Regions from separate parts of the Janthinobacterium sp. GW460-12-1-14-LB5 genome, predicted to be linked through region 2. Evidence: predicted binding sites of a transcription regulator. Region 2 holds the regulator's gene; the other holds the start of a gene.

Region 1 (7,629 bases), on a different contig from region 2:
CGTGCTGAGCGGCGCCATGCTGGCGGCCGGCGCGGGCGGCGTGCCCAATCCGCCGCCCTATGTCAATCCGAACACGGGCGCGTCCGGCGTCAACCAGCTGGCCGTGCAATTGCAGACGGTGGCGCGCATCATCGGCGGGCGCAGTGCGCTGGGGGCAAAGCGGCAAGTGTTTTATGTGACCCTGGGCAGCTTCGACACGCATGACCGCCAAAAGGAGCTGCATGGCGACCTGATGGCGCGCCTGGCGCACGCGCTGGCGTATTTCGACGCGACCCTGGCGGCCCTGCAGGGCGCCGACGTGCGGCGCCAGGTGACGACGTTTACGGCCTCGGACTTCGGCCGCACCTTCAGCAGCAACGGCGACGGCACGGATCACGGCTGGGGCGCGCACCACTTTGTCGTGGGCGGCGCCGTCAAGGGCGGCGACATCTACGGCGCCTTCCCCGTCACGGGCCTGGGCCATGCGCTGGACGTGGGTTCCGGCGCCCTGCTGCCGACCACTTCCGTCGACCAGTACGGCGCCACCCTGGCCAAGTGGTTCGGCGTGGCCGACAGCCAGCTGGCCGACGTGTTCCCGAATATCGGCAACTTCGCTCGGCGCGACCTGGGTTTCATGACAGCAACTTAACCGTTCACGGCGATCACCAGGGTGGCGACATAGCCCTGCGTGGCATTGCCCGTCACCGTAGCCATCTGCAGGCTGGTGCCGTCACTGAAAACGTTGTCGCTGGCATAGCTGATCTGCGCCAGGTTGCGCACGCTGGCCGTGTAGCCGCTGGCCGTATAGGCCTCATTCAACGTTGCCATCGGGAAGGTGAACTGCGAGGTCTTGAGGCGGTTCGCGGCAGCAGCCGCCTTGGCCAGGCTGGGATAGACCTCGAAATGCACGTGCGGCATGCGCCCGGCGTAGCAGCCGGGAAAGATGGTCGTGAAGCTGAGGTTGCCGGCGCTGTCCGTTTCCTGCACGCCGCGCAGGTAATTTTGCGCCGTCACGCCGCTCGAATACAGCGAATACAGACCGTCGCGGTCGCAATGCCATAGATACACGGCATAAGCGGCCAGGCTGGCGCAGCTGCCGCTGGCGTTGAGCAACTGCAAATGGATGGTCAGCGGCACACCCGCCGCCACACCCGTGGCGCCGTTAAAACTGGCGCGGATATCGCTGCGCACGACGCCCGACTGGTTCAGCACGTTGATGATGCTGCCGCCATGCGTGTTCGTGCCATCGGCCGGATACGGCCCGCCCGTTTCCTCGGGAATCACGGAACAGGCGCCCGTGACGGGTGTCGTAGCCGTACCCGCAGCGGCAGAGCCGCTGCTTGCGGCGATACCGCTGGCGTCCGTGCCGCCGCCGCAGCTGGCCAGGGGCAAGGTGGCGGCGCCGGCCAGCAGCCAGCGCAGCACTTGCCGCCGCTCGGCCGCCTGTCGCCGCATCATTTCGAGGTCGGATGCCAGACCGTGACCATGTAGTTCCATACATACTCCATCAAGTGGGGCAAGCCCGCCAAGGCGGGGCTCAGGCTGGCGCACAGGAACAGGGCTTGCGTGGCCCGTTGCGAGAGCACTTTCCTGGCGGCAATGGCGAGCTTGCGTTCCATGCTTCAAGCCGTTGTATTGACCAGGTTACCGCTGGAGGACAGGCTGCCGCCCGCACTCGCCGCGCCCAGGCTGCTGGTACTGCTGAAACTGCCGCTGCCGTCCAGGCGGCTGAACGCGCTCAGCTGACTGGTGGCGCTGGTCGAACTCAAGGCACTGATGCTCATGCTTAATCTCCTGTCGGTTATTGGGGGCGGCGTGGGCCGGGGCGGCTGTCTTGCCACTGTTGCGCCTGCTTGCGCTGTTCCGGCGTCAGCACGGCCAGCAATTGCTGCTCCAGCCGCGCCTGCTGCAAGCTGATCGTCGCCATGGCTTGCGCCGCCGTGCTGGCCAGCGCGCTGGCCTTCGCATCGTCGTAGGCGCTGGAGGCGGCCAGCGCGCGCAGCTGTTCATGGGCCTGGAAGGCGATCTTTTCCTGTTCCCGCAGCAAGGGCGCCTGGGCGTAGGTGGCGGCGAAAATCTTGTCTTGCTGCGCTTCGCTCAACTCGATGCCGTGCAGAAACGGCGGCAAGCCTGGCGCACCGCCAGCGCCGTGGCCGAAGCCGGGCGGCGGCCCCGGCATGGCGCGCGGCGGCGGACCATCCGGTGCGAATTCCTGCTGGGCCAGGGCGACCAGCGGCATGCTGCAGGCGGACAGCAGCAACAGGGACAGGACAATACTCAGGTGTTTCATCGGCTTTCCTTTCGTGGCGATCAGTCCTGATTGTCGGCGTCTGGCGTGTAAAGCAACGTTAGGGCCGCGTAAAAGCGTGTAAAGGACTGTAAGCAGGCATGTGGCCTTCCCGATGTAAAAGCGGGTAAAAGCGTCCTGAACAGCCCCTGTTGACTGCTATCATCGGGCGATATTCACCCGAAAAAGCACAGGCATGAGCAAGGTTTTGTTAATCGATGACGACGTGGAACTGGTCGGCATGTTCCAGGAATACCTGACGCAGGAAGGTTTTGACGCCCGCGCCGTGCATGACGGCGAAAGCGGCGCGGCCGAAGCGCTGACGGGCCTGTATGCCATCGCCGTCCTCGACGTCATGATGCCGCGCATGAACGGCCTGGAAACCCTGCGCCGCATCCGTGCCGGCAGCAACCTGCCCATTCTGATGCTGACGGCGCGCGGCGACGATACGGACCGCATCGTGGGCCTGGAGCTGGGCGCTGACGATTACGTGACGAAACCGTGCACGCCGCGCGAGCTGACGGCGCGCATCCGCGCCATCCTGCGCCGTTCACAAGCGGCGCCGCACGATACGTCGGGCCTGGCGCCGCTGACCGTGGGGCAATTGACGATGTGGCCGGAACAGCGCCGTGCCGCCTGGGCCGGCGCGCACCTGGAGCTGACGAGCACGGAATTCAACCTGCTGGAAGTGCTGGTGCGCCACGCGGGCAAGCCTGTGAGCAAGAATCAACTGTCGGAACTGGGCCTGGGCCGGCCCATGGCCCGCTTCGACCGCAATATCGACGTGCACTTGAGCAGCCTGCGCCGCAAGCTGGGCAGTCTGGCCGACGGCCGCTCCTGCCTGCAGACCGTGTACCGCCTCGGCTACCAGCTGATCAAGGAGTAAGCGTGGGACGCCTGTTCTGGAAGTTTTTTCTGTGCATCATGCTGGCGCAAGTGACGGCCACCATCGGCATCGGCGGCACCTTCTGGCTGAAAAACCGGGCCGCGCAGCAGGAGCGGGCGCTCGACATCGATACCAGCCCGCCCGCGCAGATGGCCATCGAAGCGGCCAGCGCCACCCTGGAAGCGGGCGGCAGCCAGGCCTTGCGGCAATTTCTCGGCAAGATGGAACGCATGCGCGTGTTTGCCGTCGATGCCAAAGGGCAAGAACTGATGGGCCGCGCGGTGCATCCCGCCATGCTGGCCAAGGCGCGCGCCATGCTGGCGCAAAACCCGCCCCATCCCGTCGTGCGCACGGTCACCGGCAGCGACGGCCAGCGCTACCTGCTGTTCCTGCCCTCGTCCGAACGCTTCCGCAATGCCGAGGCGGGCGCCGCGCGCGACACCCTCAATGCCGTCGCCATGAGCGGCCCGCGCGCCATGGGAGCCGGACCACGTCCCAATGAAGCGGGCGCCCCGCCGCCACGCGGCGAATTCGGCCGCGGCATGCCGCCCGGCCCGCGCATGGACAGCCCCTACCGCACCTTCATTCCCCTGGCCGCCGCCATCGCCGCCAGCCTGCTGTTTTCCTTCTTGCTGGCCTGGTATTTTGCGCGCCCCATCCGCGAGCTGCGGCAAGCGTTCGAGGCCGCCTCGCACGGCAACCTGGCGCCCCGTTTTCACGCCAGCGGCAAGCGCGGCGACGAATTGACGGACCTGGGCCGCGATTTCGACCGCATGACGGGACGTTTGCGCCATCTCATGGATAGCCAGACGCGTTTGCTGCATGATGTCTCGCACGAACTGCGCTCGCCGCTGGCCCGCCTGCAAGCCGCCATCGGCCTGGCGCACCAGCAGCCGGACAAGATGGACGCGTCGATGCAGCGCATCGAGCGCGAAAGCGAACGCATGGATAAACTGATCGGCGAGCTGCTGACCCTGTCGCGGCTGGAAGCGGGCGCCGGGCAAGCGGGAGCCGGGCAAGCGGGGGCCGGCTCCCCGCTCAGCGAAGACGTCGGCATCGCCGACCTGTTGCACGACATCGTGGAAGATGCCCGCTACGAAGCGAAGGCGCGCCAAGTGGATATCGCCCTGGCGGGTGACGCGGCCATGGCCGACGCCAGCGTCACGGGCCAGCCGGAACTGCTGGCGCGCGCCGTGGAAAACGTGGTGCGCAATGCCGTCAAGCACAGCCCCGATGGCGGCACGGTGGAAGTGAAACTGTCGCGCCTGCCTGATGGCAAGCAGGATCTGCTGCGCATCGCCGTGCTGGACCGGGGCCCCGGCGTGGCCCCAGCCGACCTGGTCCGCATTTTTGAACCATTCTTCCGCGCCAGCAATACCCAGCACAGCACGGATGGCCACGGCCTGGGCCTGGCCATCGCCCGGCACGTCATCGGCGCCCATGGCGGCCGCATCGGCGCCAGCCTGCGCAGCGGCGGCGGGCTGTGCGTGGAAATGTTGCTGCCCGTCAAAACGCCAGGCTGACCTGTCGGCGAGCCTGGCGTCTTTTACGCGCGGAGAATGCTGTTACGCTTGCGTATCGATGATGCTGCCCAGGGTGGACGAAGTCGATTTGGCCGGGCTGGCCGCCGTCTCGGCACTGCTGGCCGGCTGCGCATCCTGTTGCGCCGCCTGCTGCGCGGCCACCGCTTGCAACTGAGCAATTTGCGCCTGCAAGGCCTGGATTTGCTGCGCCAGCTGCTGCTGCAGCTTTTGCGACGCCTCCGTCTGCTCGCCCTTCTGCGATTCCGTCAACTGCTTTTGCGCCGCCGTGATCTGCTTTTGCAGCGCCGCGATCTGCGCACTGCTGCCCGAACTGCTGCCACTGACCGCACTGACCGCGCTGCCTGAACCGATTGCCGCTACCATATTGCCTCCCTGATCATTCAATACCTTATTATCGGCGCGCAAGGTACTCAATACAGGGCGGCAAGTGTAAAGGCGGGTAAAGACGCCGCACACGCCATCCGCTTGCACGCCAGCAAGAAAAACTGGCACACTGGCGCTTCCTGCCTTGACCACGATCAATGATGATGACGCCCCTGCTGCCCGCCCTGCCCGACCTCGTGCCCCGCCAGCGCTGCGGCGTGATCGAGTTTCCCGTCCACCACATGCGTGGCGGCACGTCGACGGGCCTGGTCTTGCATGCGTCCTCCATGCCTGCGGACCCGGCGCTGCGCAACGAGTTGCTGCGCCACCTGCTGGGCGTGCCCCAGTCCGGCCGGCAGCCGGGCAACCGGCAGATCACGGGCCTGGGACGGGGCGCGCCCACCAGCAATAAAGTCTTCCTCGCCGAGGTGGAGCAGCACGCGGGCCAGCCGCGCCTGGTCAGCACCCTGGCGCAGCTGGCCGGCGAGCATGGCGATATCGACTGGAGCGTGAACTGCGGCAATATGTCGTCCGCCCTGCAACTGTGGGGACTGGACAGCGGCGTGATCGAGGCGCTGGCCATCGGCGCGCACGACATCGATATCCGCAACACGAATACGGGCGTCATCACCACCTCGCGCATGGCGCGCGAACGCGACGGCAGCTTTACCGGCACTGAAATTCCCGGCGTGCCCGGCAGTTTCCCCCGCGTCGACCTGTTCCTGCAGCAGCCGGCAGGCGCCAAGACGGGCAAATTATTACCAACAGGCAATGCGCAGGATGTGGTGCACGGTTATGCCGTCTCGTGCGTGGACGTGGCCGTGCCCATGGTCATCGCGCCAGCGAGCCAGTTCGGCAAGACGGCGCGCGAGTCCATCGCGGAACTGGAAGCGGACACGGCTTTCATGGCCGCCATCCGCCAGGTGTGGAGCGCGGCAGGCCTGCTGATGGGCTTGCGCAAGCGCGATGGCGGGTTGATGACCCTGGAAGAACTGGAACGCAGCGAAACCATCCCCAAGTTCTGCATCGTGGGGCCTGCCGTGGGAGAGGGAAATATTGCGGTACGTTACTTTACGCCGCAAGCGGGCCACGCTTCGCTGGCCGTTTCGGGCGGCTGCTGCCTGGCGGCCGCTTGCCTGATACCGGGCACGGTGGCGCATGCGCTGGCGCGCGGCGTGCCGCCTGCCGGGCAAGTAAATGAGGAAATTGCACTGGGCATAGAAAACCCGGCCGGCATCCTGGCCACCACCATCGTGGCGCGCCAGACGGGAGACGCCATCGCCATCGACGGCGCGGCCTACCGGCGCAGCGCGCAAATCTTGCTGCGCGGCCATGTTCCCCTGTACCAGCCGTCAACCGCGCTGAAGGCGTGGCTGCTGAAACAGATTTAGAACAGGGCCGGCGCCCTGCCCGTTCAACGTCTTCAGGTTTTTGGCAGGGTCACGCCCACCTGGCCCTGGTATTTGCCGCCGCGGTCCTTGTACGACGTTTCGCACACTTCATCGGACTCGAAGAACAGCACTTGCGCCACGCCTTCGTTGGCGTAGATTTTCGCCGGCAACGGTGTCGTGTTGGAAAACTCCAGGGTCACATAGCCTTCCCATTCCGGTTCGAACGGGGTGACGTTGACGATGATGCCGCAACGGGCATAGGTGCTCTTGCCCAGGCAAATCGTCAGCACGTTGCGGGGAATGCGGAAATACTCGACCGTGCGGGCCAGCGCGAACGAATTCGGCGGGATGATGCAATAGCCCTTGCCCGACACATCGACGAAGTTATTCGCGTCAAAATCCTTGGGGTCGACGATGGTGGTGTTGATGTTGGTAAACAACTTGAACTCGTCGGCGCAGCGGATGTCATAGCCATAGCTGGAAGTGCCGTAGGAAACGATGCGGTTACCGTCGCGTTCCTTGACCTGGCCCGGTTCGAACGGCTCGATCATGCCCGTTGTTTCCGCCATGCGGCGTATCCATTTATCGCTTTTAATCGTCATCGCAGGGGTATCTTTCTAGAATATCGAATGGCTGGGGCGGCGCGCCAGGTGCAGGCGCGGCCCGAATGGCAGGATTTTACGCGAAAATCCGCCGTTGTTGGCCCCCATCCCCTGAAAATCCTTGGCGTCAGGCTATTGTTTCGCCAGCAATGCCGTGATCATCTCGCGCACCACTTGCGCCGTCAGTTCCGGGTTTTCCATGGGAAACAGATGCCCGCCCGGCACCTGGCGGAAGAACTTGCCGACCAGCTTGCGCGTGGCCGTCAAGCCCGCTTGCCGGCATTCCACCGACTCCGTGCCGCCGATAAAACCGATGGGCACGGGAAAACCATCCTTGACGAGGCCGCCGATATGGTGCGGCAAGCTGCGGTAGACATCGGTTTCCACTTCGCGCGTAAAGCGCAGCTGCACCCCGTCCGGATGGGGGACCAGACCGCTGTCTATATAATCGCGCAAGACTTGCGGCGCCCAGATGGCGAACATGTCCTTGGCCGCGAAATGTTCATAGGCCGCCTGCGCGTCGGGCCACAGCTTGCGCCGCCGGGCGGAAAAACGGGCGGGAGAGTAACGCTCGCCC
Region 2 (7,629 bases):
CGAAGACGCCATGCTGGAGCAGGGCGGCGTATTCGCCCTGGTGGGCCCGACCGGCGTCGGCAAGACCACCAGCACGGCCAAGCTGGCGGCGCGCTGCGTGATGCGCCATGGCCCCGAAAAACTGGCCCTGATCACCACGGACGCCTATCGTATCGGCGCGCACGAACAGCTGCGCATCTACGGCAAGATCCTCGGCGTGATGGTGCATTCGGTGAAGGACGAGGCGGACTTGCGCATCGCCCTGAAAGAATTGAAAAACAAGCACACGGTGCTGATCGATACGGTGGGCGTGAGCCAGCGCGACCAGATGGTGACGGAGCAGGTAGCCATGCTGTCGGGCGCCGGCGCCGACGTGAAGCGCCTGCTGTGCCTGAACTCCACGGCGACGCAGGAAACGCTGAACGAAGTGGTGCGGGCCTACCAGGGCAGCGGCCTGGCCGGCTGCATCATGACCAAGCTCGATGAAGCGGCCTCGATCGGCAATGTGCTCGACGTGGTGATCCGCCAGAAGCTGAACCTGTTTTATGTGTCGAACGGCCAGCGCGTGCCGGAAGACCTGTACCTGGCCGACCGCGGCTACCTGATCGACCGCGCCTTCAAGCTCAAGCGCGATGCGGCGGCGACGCAGTTTTCCGATGCCGAACTGCCGCTGCTGATGGCGCAGGCGGCCGCCCGCAACAATGAAGCGCGCGGGGTGCACCTTGGCTAATTTCGATTTCGACCAGGCCGAAGGCTTGCGCCGCATGCTGGCCGGCCCGCAGCCGCGCGTCATGACGTTCCTCTCGGCCACGCCGCAGGACGACAAGGGCGCCATGCTGGTCAACCTGGGCGCTTCGCTCGTCTACGGCGGCAATGACGTGCTGCTGCTCGACGCCAGCGGCGGCAGCGATGGCGTGGCATCGCGCCTGGGCCTGGCGCACGGCGCCAGCCTGCGCGACGTGGCGCGCCAGCAGTGCGGCTTGAACCAGGTCATCCACCAGGTGCCGCAAGGCTTCGGCGTGGCCAGCCTGGGCGCGCGCAACCATTTGATGGACAGCATGGATTATGCGGGCGCGGATGAACTGCGCCGCCTGGGCAAGACTTTCGAGGTGCTGGCGCGCCAGAGCGGCATCGTGCTGGTCGACGGCGTCGTGGCCGACGAGGGCGACTGCTTCCCCGTGCCGCTGATGGCTTCGTCGGATATCGTGGTGCAAGTGTCGACCAGCGCCACCTCGATCAAGGCGGCCTACTGCCTGATCAAGCGCCTGAGCCAGGAGCTGGGGCGCCGTCCGTTCGGCATTCTCGTCACCGGCGCTTCCGAATCCGAGGCAAAAGTGGTGTACGATAATATGGCGCAGGCGGCAAGCCGTTACCTGGCCGTGAAGCTGACCTCGATGGGGTCGGTGCCTGCCGATGAGTATCTGCACCGCGCGGCGCGTCTGGGCCGCAGCGTGGTCGATGCGTTTCCGCTGGCGGGCGCCTCGGTGGCGTTTCGCGGTCTGGCCGAGCGGCTGGCCCGTTCGGCGGCGCCGGTGCTCGGCGGTACCTTGTACCAGACGGGGAGCCCGCACCAGTTCAGCGCCTGATTCCATCATCCGCACACGATAGCAGTTAAAACAATAAGCAGCCTATGTACACGGTCAAAGGGAAATCGAACAAGGACTATTTGCTGACGGAGCATATTCCGCTGGTGAAGCGTCTGGCGCACCATATGAAGGCGAAATTGCCGCCTTCGGTCGAGGTCGATGACCTGATCCAGGCCGGCATGATCGGCCTGCTCGATGCCATTACCCGCTATGAAGAGACGCATGGCGCGCAGTTCGAGACGTATGCCGTGCTGCGCATCCGCGGCGCCATGCTCGACGAATTGCGCACCAGCGACTGGCTGCCGCGCAGCATGCGCCAGAACATGCGCAAGATCGAAGAGGCGATGAGCATCCTGCAGCAGCGCCTGGGCCACCCGCCGACGGAGTCGGAAGTGGCGAAACTGCTGAAAATGTCGCTGGCCGACTACCAGGAAATGCTGGGCGACGGCGGCGGCCACCAGCTGGTGTACTACGAAGACTTTCATGATCCGGACGGCAATGACAGCTTCCTCGACCGCCACTGCGTGGACGAGGGCAGCGACCCCTTGCGTTCCCTGCTCGACACCGATTTCCGGCAATCCGTGATCGATGCCATCGACGCGCTGCCGCCACGCGAGAAAATACTCATGGGCCTGTATTACGAAGAAGAGCTGAACCTGAAGGAGATCGGCGCGGTGATGGGCGTATCGGAATCGCGCGTCTCGCAGCTGCATACCCAGGCCGTCGCGCGCCTGCGCGCAACCTTGAGGGAGCTGGCGTGGACTGGTCCAGCGTAATCGGGCTGGCGCTGGCGCTGGCGGGCCTGCTGGTCGGCCAGGCACTGGAAGGCGGCAAGATGGCCTCCCTGCTGCAGCCGGCCGCCTTCGCCATCGTCATCGTCGGCACCTTCGGCGCCGTGCTGCTGCAGACGCGCCTGCGCACCTTCGTGCGCGGCCTGGAAATGCTGCGCTGGGTGTTCTTGCCGCCGTCCGACACCCGGGCCGCGCTGGCGCGCGACATCGGCCAATGGAGCCTGACGGCGCGCCGCGACGGCCCGCTGGCGCTCGAACGGCTGATGGAAAACACGGCCGACCGTTTCAATGCCAAGGGCTTGCGCATGATCGTCGACGGCATCGCGCCCGACAAGCTGCGCCAGCTGCTCGACGTGGAAATCTCCGCCTATGAAATGGCCGAGCGCCAGGCCGTCAAGGTGTGGGAATCGGCGGCCGGCTATTCACCCACCATCGGCATCCTGGGCGCCGTGCTGGGCTTGATCCACGTCATGGAAAACCTCACCGACCCGAGCAAGCTGGGCAGCGGCATCGCCGTGGCCTTCGTCTCGACGATTTATGGCGTGGGCCTGGCCAACCTGCTGTTCCTGCCGGTGGCCAATAAACTCAAGGCCATCGTCTCGCGCCGCGTGCTGCAGTATGAAATCACGGCCGCCGTGCTGTACGACATCGCCACGGGCGACCATACGCGCATCATCGAAGAGCGCGTCGCCAGCCTGCTTCACGAGCACTGAGCGAGCACTGACCATGATGCGGCGCGCGCGCAGGAAGTATGACGAGGAACCGGACAACCAGGACCGCTGGCTGATCTCGTACGCCGACTTCATCACCCTGCTGTTCGCCTTTTTCGTCGTCATGTATGCGATTTCGCAAGTCAACGAAGGCAAATACCGCGTCTTCCAGAACGCCATCGGCCAGGCCTTCAGCCTGGAAAAGGGCGCGCCGCCCATCATCATGGAAGCGCCGCAGGCGATTCCGCTGCCGAACCCCGCCCTGAAACGCCGCACGGAAGCCATCCGCCGCGAGCGCGAACACATGACGCGCCTGGCGCAGGACCTCACATCTACCCTGGCGCCGCTGGTGAAGGAAGGCAAGGTGCGCGTGACGCAGACGAGCCGCGGCGTGAGCGTGGAAATCAACGCCAGCGTGCTGTTCGACCCGGGCGCGGCGGGCTTGACGGCGGAGTCGGACCAGGCCTTGCGCGCCGTCGCCGTGCTGCTCAAGGATGACACGCACGACGTGCAGGTGGAAGGGCATACGGACGTCCAGCCGATCAGCAATTCGACCTTTGCCTCGAACTGGGAACTGTCGGCCGCGCGCGCCAGCGCCGTCGTGCGTTTGTTCATCGCCAGCGGCGTCAAGGCCACGCGCCTGACGGCCGTCGGCCACGCGGACAACATCCCCGTGGCGCCCAACGAAACCCCGGAAGGGCGTGCGCGCAACCGCCGAGTGGCCGTGACGATCTTGTCGGGCATCCCCGAGACGGTGACGGAAGTGCCGACGCCGCCCATAGCACCTGCTCCGGCTCCCGCCAACTGACCCCCGGCGCTTGGTACAATCGCGGCCTTCTCCCTTTTTATCTCTTCATCATGAAAAGCAGTTCCCTGGGCGGTCTCGTGTATTCCACTGAAACGGGCCGCATGTGCCCCGCCTGCCGCCAGCCGCTGGCGCAATGCGCGTGCAAGGCGCAAGCGAAGGCGGCACCAATCGGCGACGGCGTGGTGCGCGTGTCGCGCCAGACCAAGGGCCGCGGCGGCAAAAGCGTCACCGTGGTGAAAGGCTTGCCGCTGGACGCCATCGCGCTGGCCCTGCTGGGCAAGCAGCTGCGCACGCAGTGCGGCTCGGGCGGCACGGTCAAGGATGGCGTGATCGAAGTGCAGGGCGACCACGTCGAGACGGTGATGGCCGCGCTGGCCAAGCTGGGCCACCAGCCGAAAAAGGCCGGCGGCTGAGCTTGCGCAGGCGTGCGGCCCGCTGCCGCAGGCCTGTGGTAACGTGCGCTTCCGTCCACGCGCATCCTCACCATGAACGTCAAATTCACCAGTATCGCCATCGCCGCTGCCATCGCGGCAGTGCTGGCGCTCGTGTACTGGCCCGCACCCGGCGGCGGGGCGCCGGAATCTTCCACCGCTGCCGCCAGCGCACCGGCGGGACGCAGCCTGGAATCGTATTTGACTATCGATGCCGCCGTCCCTGCGGCTGAAGCGCCCGTTGTCGTTTCCTTGGAGCAACGGCTCGAACGCCTGGCTGCCAGCGGCAGGGCGCAAGACGCGTATGCGGCCTTCAACCTGATCGACGACTGCATCGTCTTCCAGCGCGAAAACCGCTTGCCGGGGCTGGAATTCGAGCTGGGACGCGAGATGACGGCGGAAGAAAAAGCAGCCCAGCAGCAGCTGTGCGGGGGGCTGACGCAGCGCCAGCGCGACGATCGCCTGGCTTACCTGGCCAGCGCCGCGCAAGGCGGCGTGCCCGGTGCGGCCACCCTGTTCCTGTCGGAAGGGCCGTTCGGCGACCGCAGCGCCCTGCGCAACCGTCCCGACGATCCGCTGGTGCAGGCGTGGAAGCGGCAAGCCATCGCCCAGCTGACGGCGCAGGCGGACGAGGCTGAACTCTCCAGCGTGGCTACCCTGATGATGGCGTATCTGCGCGACGGCGAGGTGGTGCAGAAGGATGCGCCGCAAGCATACGGCTATCTGCTGGCCCTGCGCCTCGTGTATGACGATATCCTGGCGCCCGGCGTCACCAATCCGTATCAGGATGAATACTGGCACTGGCTGCAGGCGGAACTGACGCCGGAGCAGCAAGCCGCCGCCGCGGCGAAGGGGCAGGCCATCGCGGCAAAATTCCGCCAGCACACGGGGCATCCCGCGCACGGCTGAACGGGCAAAGAAGGGGGGACTAGCCGATGACGACGCGGCGGCTGGCCGTGTTTGTCGTCGCCTGGCCGCTGGGGCCGTAGAAATTGCCGCTCTGGGCCGGGGGGCGCATGGCGTTCAGGGCGCCTTGCGTATGAACCATGTGCTTGTTGACGAGCAGGCTGTTCAGGCGGTTTTGTTCCTTGGCTTCGCGCGTGGTCTCGAGCAGGGCTTTCCACAGGGGCGCCGCTTCGGCTTCATTGGCGCCGGGCAGCCAGTCTTCCATGCCCGCTTCGGCGGCCGTGAAGCCGGCTGCCGCCAGCGCCTGGTGGCGTTGCGCCGCCAGCTGGCTCAGTTGTCCGACGAGTGCCGTCTTGCGTACGGTGAGCTCCGTGATTGCATCGATGTCAGCCGCAACCAGATGCCGCTGTTCTTCTTTCATCAATGCCAGCAATGTGGTCATGAGCTGTTGCTCGTCGCGCAGGCTGGAAAACGGAGTCACTGATTGCATGAGGGAACCTATCTATTTCGTGAGTGCAGCAAGTCCTTGACTGTGTCGAGGAGCCCGTCCGCCACTTTTTCAGAGTTGACCTGGAACTGGCCGTCGGCGATCGCCAGCTTGATGCGTTCGACTTTTTTCGTGTCGAACACGGCGCCGCTGCCGGCAGTTGCACTGGCCGCTAATGCCTGTCCTTGCGGCGACAGGCGTACATTGTCCGACGTCGTCGGTGTTGCCTGGGCTTTCTCGGCATTCCGGGCGCCGGAGGTGCTCGCGGGCGCCACCGGCAGGCCGGGATTGCTTTTAATGGTGTTGTCGGTAATTTTCACAGCGTGATCCTCGTCTGGTCGAAGTCAAAAAACTCCGGGATATGACTTCTTATCGGCATCTTATCCAGGAACTTTAGTGCGCCAGACTACAATATCGCTATCCATCCGTGTTTAGAACGCCACCTCCACCAGCCCGCCAGCCCGCGCCACGCCGCTGATCTGCTGGCCGCTCTGCGTGCGTACCTGCACCGTCTGGCCATCGCCGGCGCTGCCGATGGCGCGCCCTTCTGATGCCACTTGGAAACCGTTGCCACTGGAAACGACGCGTACCAGCTGGCCCTGCATCACCACCGGCTTGCGGCGCAGGGTATCGAGGCGCATCGGCGTGCCTGGCGGCAAGGAAATATTCGTGCTGGCGCCCACCACCTGGGCCATGTCGGTGGCGATGCCTGCCGGCAATGCGGCCAGGTCGCCCTGCATCGTCACCAGTTGTGTGGCGTCGATGGCTTGCCCTTGCGCCAGCGGCACGGCGCTGGCCACGTAGTCGCCTACGACGGCCACGTTCGCTTGCAGATAGATGGTCCAGCTGGACGGGGCCGTGCAGCGCACGCCCACGGTGGTCTTGCCCCAGGCGCGGGCGCCCGGTGCCATGAACGCTTGCGGCGCGGGGCAGGCGGCCAGGTTCAGGCGCGGATCGACGGCGCCGACGGTGATCGTCACCTTGCCCGGCAATCCATTGCTTTGCACTTGCAGGAATTGTTCCACGCTGTTGCGCAGCGCTTCCGGCGTTTGCCGGCCGGCGTTCTGCGCCTGCGCCAACGGCGTCAGGGCGGCAAGAGCGAAGAGGAAAGCGAGCGGTGTTTTCATGGTGATAGGCCTCTGGAATAGTGCCATGATAGTGCGCGCCGCCCCGTTCGAAGCGCCGATTAAGGGGTAAAAGTATGGTCTGATCCGGCGATGGCCTTGCGGGCGGGCGCCGTACTATGTTTCCTGTCATCACTATACCGCCATCCTTCCGCCATCTCGGGCGCCAGTGGCAGATCTTTCCGGAGCCTGACATGATAGGGAAACTCGACGATTACATGCGCTTCAACGAGACGGCGCTGAGCCTGCGCTCGACGCGCCAGGAATTGCTCGCCTCGAATATCGCCAATGCCGACACGCCCAACTACAAGGCGCGCGACGTCGATTTCGCCGCCGCCCTGAAGGGGGCGATGGCGCGCAAGGATGGCGTGCCGCCGGCCCTGAAGGGCACGGCGCCGCAGCATATGCCCGGCAAGGGCGTGGCCGCCGCCGTGGGCGGCAGCACGGGCGGCAAGGTCGAGACCCTGGCCGACGGCACGCCGCTGCTGTACCGCGCGCCGGCCCAGGGCGCCGTCGACGGCAATACGGTCGACATGGACCTGGAACGCAACGCCTTTGCCGACAATGCCATCCGCTACGAGGCGGCCGTCACGTTCCTCAATTCGCAGATCAAGGGCATGCTGACGGCCATCCAGGGAGGACAATAATCATGTCGCTATTTAATATCTTCAATGTTTCCGGTTCGGCCATGAGCGCCCAGGCGCAGCGCCTGAACACGGTGGCCAGCAACCTGGCCAATGCCGACAGCGCCACCAGCGCCACGGGCGAAGCCTACCGCGCCAAGCAGGTGGTGTTCGAAGCCGTGCC

Evidence for each region. Region 2 encodes FliA, which starts transcription of late flagellar genes. Its sites were predicted from a motif close to CTAAAGTTTNNNNNNNNNNNGCCGNTA; they were not measured.
Region 1: a site for FliA is predicted at 5,089-5,115, ahead of AC07X6_RS21375 (FlxA-like family protein). Genes of this name have one in related genera too.

The regions. Positions count from the first base shown of each region.
Region 1 is NZ_JBWKYD010000022.1:3,114-10,742, reverse strand. It holds gene AC07X6_RS21410 (DUF1501 domain-containing protein) at 1-628, shown strand, start outside; gene AC07X6_RS21405 (dioxygenase family protein) at 625-1,476, opposite strand; gene AC07X6_RS21400 (hypothetical protein) at 1,434-1,598, opposite strand; gene AC07X6_RS21395 (hypothetical protein) at 1,602-1,763, opposite strand; gene AC07X6_RS21390 (Spy/CpxP family protein refolding chaperone) at 1,781-2,269, opposite strand; gene AC07X6_RS21385 (response regulator transcription factor) at 2,463-3,152, shown strand; gene AC07X6_RS21380 (sensor histidine kinase) at 3,155-4,675, shown strand; gene AC07X6_RS21375 (FlxA-like family protein) at 4,718-5,059, opposite strand; gene AC07X6_RS21370 (PrpF domain-containing protein) at 5,218-6,450, shown strand; gene dcd (dCTP deaminase) at 6,483-7,052, opposite strand; gene AC07X6_RS21360 (alpha/beta fold hydrolase) at 7,185-7,629, opposite strand, start outside.
Region 2 is NZ_JBWKYD010000020.1:75,434-83,062, forward strand. It holds gene flhF (flagellar biosynthesis GTPase FlhF) at 1-709, shown strand, start outside; gene AC07X6_RS20440 (MinD/ParA family ATP-binding protein) at 702-1,565, shown strand; gene AC07X6_RS20445 (RNA polymerase sigma factor FliA) at 1,610-2,341, shown strand; gene AC07X6_RS20450 (flagellar motor protein) at 2,323-3,069, shown strand; gene motD (flagellar motor protein MotD) at 3,086-3,874, shown strand; gene AC07X6_RS20460 (translation initiation factor Sui1) at 3,925-4,287, shown strand; gene AC07X6_RS20465 (hypothetical protein) at 4,360-5,214, shown strand; gene AC07X6_RS20470 (flagella synthesis protein FlgN) at 5,234-5,701, opposite strand; gene flgM (flagellar biosynthesis anti-sigma factor FlgM) at 5,710-6,018, opposite strand; gene flgA (flagellar basal body P-ring formation chaperone FlgA) at 6,130-6,825, opposite strand; gene flgB (flagellar basal body rod protein FlgB) at 7,017-7,469, shown strand; gene flgC (flagellar basal body rod protein FlgC) at 7,472-7,629, shown strand, end outside.